2 regions of the Kitasatospora sp. NPDC101801 genome follow, and region 2 is predicted to be linked to the other one. Evidence: riboswitches for the same ligand, from Rfam matches in the RefSeq annotation. Region 2 holds a riboswitch; the other holds the start of a gene.

Region 1 (2,194 bases), on a different contig from region 2:
CAGAGCCCCGAGCCCCGGACTCTTCCGAACCACCTGCCAGAAGGTCAGCTGCGGCGGGTGTCCGCGACGCAGCGGCCGCCTTCGTTGCGGTAGCTCCACGCCGCCCCGTCGGAGACGAGCTCGCGGACGGCCCCCAGGAACCGCTCCAGGTGCTCGTCCGGAGTCCCGGCCCCGAAGCTGACCCGGATCGCGTTCAGGCTGCGCTCGCCGGGCAGCGACGGCTCCGGGGCGCCGCACTCGGACGGTGCGGCCTCCTCGCCGCCGAGCAGGGTCCGCACCAGCGGGTGGGCGCAGAACAGCCCGTCCCGGACGCCGATCCCGTACTCGGCCGAGAGCGCCGCCGAGAAGTGCGAGCTGTTCCAGCCCTGCACCACGAAGGAGAGCACGCCGACCCGGGCCGCGCCCTCGCCGAACAGGCTGAGCACCCGGACCTCGGGGATCTCGGCCAGTCCGGCCTGCAGACGGTCGATCAGCTGCTGCTCGCGAGCCTCCAGCGCGTCGAAGCCGGCCTCGGTGAGCGCCCGGCAGGCGGAGGCGATGGAGTGGGCGCCGATCACGTTCGGGGAGCCGGCCTCGTGCCGGGCCGGGCCGGTCTGCCACTCGACCGCGACCGAGCCGTCCAACTCGCGGGCCACGGTCCGGCTGGCGCCGCCGCCGGCCAGGTACGGCTCGGCCGCGTCCAGCCAGTCGCTCCGGCCGGCCAGCACGCCGGCGCCGAACGGGGCGTATAGCTTGTGGCCGGAGAAGGCGATCCAGTCCACGCCCAACTCCCGCACCGAGACCCGGTGGTGGGGCGCCAGCTGGGCGGCGTCCAGCACCACCCGGGCGCCGTGCCGGTGGGCGACCTCGGTCAGTTCGGCGACCGGCCAGAGCTCGCCGGTGACGTTGGAGGCGCCGGTGACGCAGAACAGCCGGTGCTCGGCGGGCTCCGCCGCCAGGGCGGCGTCCAGCGCGGCGACCGCCTCGGCGTGCGAGCGCGGGGCCCGCAGGTAGCTGACGGTCAGGCCGTCCCGGCGCCAGGGCAGCAGCGAGGCGTGGTGCTCGGTCTCGAAGGCGAACACCCGGGTGCCGGCGGGCAGCACCCCGGCCAGCAGGTTGAGCGAGTCGGTGGTGGCCCGGGTGAAGACCACCTGGTCGCCCTCGCGCAGGTCGAGGAACTCCTCGACGGTGCGCCGGCTCTGCTCGAACAGGTCGGTGGAGAGCTGGGAGAGGTACCCGGCGCCCCGGTGCACGCTGCCGTAGTACGGGGCGTAGGCGGCGACGTCGTCCCAGACCCGCTGGAGCGCCGGGGAGCTGGCGGCGTAGTCCAGGGCGGCGTAGGAGACCTTCTCGCCGGAGACCAGCGGGACCTGGACGTCGTGGCCGAGAACGGCGAGCGGGGCGCAGATTTCGGTGGAAACGGACATGGGGGTGCACTCCTCGGAAGGTCCGGGACCTCGGGGTGCAGCTGTGCCGCCGACGTCCGCGCTTGCCACGCGGACGGTTCGCCGCGGAGCCCGGTCCTCACCCAGGGCACCCCGCCACGGACGGAGGGTTGCCGGACAGCAAGCTGGGGCTTGTCGCTGTCACTCATGACCTGGCAAGGACTCTAGGCGAGCAGCCGAGAAGTGGTCAAACACCCGTCCGCCATCCGGACAGCACGAGGGCCCGGCGGCCAGGCCGCCGGGCCCTCAACTCACCTTTCAGGAACGGGTGGTGGCCGCCGCCCAGTCCTTCAGCAGGGCCTCCGCCGCGCCGGAGTCGACGGCGGCCGCGGTCCGCACCATGCCGGCCGCCAGCTGCTCGGCCAGCGGGGCGTCGGTCAGCTCCAGCGCGGTCAGCGCGGCGGCGCTGTTCAGCAGGACGGCGTCCCGGACCGGGCCGCGCTCCCCCGCCAGCAGGCGGCGGGCCACGTCGGCGTTGAACTGCGGGTCGCCACCGCGCAGCGCCTCGATGCCGACCGGCTCGATGCCGACCTCGCGCGGGTCGAAGACGGTCTCGGTGACCTGACCGTCCTTCACCAGCCAGACGTGCGAGGTGGTGGAGATGGTCAGCTCGTCCAGGCCGTCGTCGCCCCGGAAGACCAGGGCGGTGGCGCCGCGCCGGGCCAGCACGCCGGCGATCAGCCCGGCCAGCCGGGTGTCGAAGCAGCCGATCGCGTGCGCGGTGACTCGGGCCGGGTTGGTCAGCGGGCCGAGGATGTTGAAGGCGGTCG
Region 2 (2,194 bases):
GGTGCGGTAGATGGTGGCCGCCATCCGGCCGAGCGCCTGGCCGTCCTGGTGCCGGTGGTGCCGGACCCCGACGTCCACCTGGGCCAGCGCGTCGAGGCCGACCCGGTCGAGCGCGTCCACCAGCAGGCCGAGCTCGACGCCGTACCCGGTCGGGAACGGCAGCTGCTCCAGCAGCGACCGCCTGGCGGCGTACTCGCCCCCCAACGGCTGGACGAACCCGGCCAGTTGGGGCCAGTGCAGATTCAGCAGCGGCCGCGCCACCAGCTCGGTGACCCGCCCGCCCCCGGCCGGGACCACCGCGCCCGCGGTCTCCAGCGGCCGGTCGTACATCGCCTTCACCAGCTGGATCGCCGGATCGGTCAGCAGCGGCCCGACGATGCCGGAGACGAAGGCCGGGTCGAACTCCCGCAGGTCCGCGTCGATGAAGCAGACGATCTCGCCGGAGGTGACCAGCAACGAGCGCCAGAGCACCTCGCCCTTGCCCGGGGCGGCCGGCAGCCGGGGCAGTACGTCGTCCCGGTGCACCACCCGGGCACCCGCCGCGGCGGCGGTCTGCGCCGTCCGGTCGGCCGAGCCCGAGTCGACCACCACGATCTCGTCCACCAGCGGCAGCCGCTCCATCAGCTCGCGCCGGATCACCCGGACGATCTCCCCGACCGTGGACTCCTCGTCGAGGGCGGGCAGCACCACGCTGACCGTCCCGGCCGGGCCGGCCGCCCTTTTGGCGGTGAGCAGGTCGGCCGGCGGCCGGTCGGCCGTCGTCCAGGAGCGCCGGTGCAGCCAGTCGGCCACCTCCGGCAGCAGCTCCTCGGGCGGGTCGGCCGGGGTCGGCTGGTCGGGCACGTCTGTTCTCCTCGGGCTGAGTGGTCGGACTGGCGTTCTCGGGACGGGGCATCTCGCGACTCGGACGCGCGGTTCCCTGCCCGGCGCCTTCGGATACAGTCTTCGTACTGCGGTCAGACCTTCGCACGTCGGGGTCGGCCGGAGAGCAGGACCACAACTTCACAGAGCTCATCCAGAGGGACTGAGGGAACGGCCCGTCGAAGTCCCGGCAACCTTCTCGCACGGTCGGCCCAGCAGTGGTCATCCGGCGGGACAGGTGCCAATTCCGTCCTGTGGCGCGACCGCGTCACGGGGAAGATGAGGAGAGAGGCCTCCGCCATCATGGCTACCGCTGTTTCTGCCGCCCCGACCGTCGACCTCGGCCCCGCTGCCGCCCTGTCCTGTCGCGAGTGTGGCACCCGATTCCCGCTCGGCCCGAGCTTCGCCTGCGTCGAGTGCTTCGGCCCGCTGGAGATCGCGTACGACTTCGGCTCCGACTCCGCCGAGGAGCTGCGCAAGCGGATCGAGGCCGGTCCGGCCTCGATCTGGCGGTACGCCCCGCTGCTGCCCGTCCCGGCCGACGTGGCGGGCAAGCCGAACCTGAACCCGGGCTGGACCCCGCTGGTGAAGGCCGACAACCTGGGCCGCGAGCTCGGCTTCACCGCCCAGCTGCACGTCAAGGACGACTCGGGCAACCCGACCCACTCCTTCAAGGACCGGGTGGTCGCCTGCGCCATCGAGGCGGCGCGCGCGTTCAACTTCACCACCCTGTCGTGCTCCTCCACCGGCAACCTGGCCGGCGCCGTCGGCGCGGCCGCGGCCCGGGCCGGTTTCAAGTCCTGCGTCTTCATCCCGCACGACCTGGAGCAGGGCAAGGTCGTGATGGCCGGGGTCTACGGCGGCGAGTTGGTCGGCATCGAGGGCAACTACGACGACGTGAACCGGTTCTGCTCGGAGCTGATCGGCGACCCGGCCGGCGAGGGCTGGGGCTTCGTCAACGTCAACCTCCGGCCGTACTACGGCGAGGGCTCGAAGACCCTGGCGTACGAGATCTGCGAGCAGCTCGGCTGGCGGCTGCCGGAGCAGCTGGTGATCCCGATCGCCTCGGGCTCCCAGCTCACCAAGATCGACAAGGGACTGCAGGAGCTGATCAAGCTCGGCCTGGTCGAGGACCGCCCGTACCGGATCTTCGGCGCCCAGGCCGAGGGCTGCTCCCCGGTCTCCGCCGCCTTCAAGGCGGGCCACGACGTGATCCGCCCGGTCAAGCCGAACACCATCGCCAAGTCGCTGGCGATCGGCAACCCGGCCGACGGCCCGTACGTGCTGGACATCGCCCGCCGCACCGGGGGCGCGGTGGAGGACGTGACCGACG

What was found. A riboswitch is a leader RNA that binds a small molecule or an ion and turns the genes downstream of it on or off. The one in region 2 is predicted to bind S-adenosylmethionine.
Region 1: it holds a riboswitch for S-adenosylmethionine, as region 2 does, so the genes downstream of both, ACIRPK_RS15880 (aminotransferase class V-fold PLP-dependent enzyme) here and thrC (threonine synthase) in region 2, are expected to answer to the same signal.

What each region holds. Positions count from the first base shown of each region.
Region 1 covers NZ_JBIWML010000011.1:101,097-103,290, forward strand. Annotated here, with positions in the region: gene ACIRPK_RS15880 (aminotransferase class V-fold PLP-dependent enzyme) at 45-1,406, opposite strand; SAM riboswitch class IV at 1,460-1,577, opposite strand; gene trpD (anthranilate phosphoribosyltransferase) at 1,683-2,194, opposite strand, start outside.
Region 2 covers NZ_JBIWML010000008.1:86,351-88,544, forward strand. Annotated here, with positions in the region: gene ACIRPK_RS13105 (glucosyl-3-phosphoglycerate synthase) at 1-804, opposite strand, end outside; SAM riboswitch class I at 1,009-1,147, shown strand; gene thrC (threonine synthase) at 1,165-2,194, shown strand, end outside.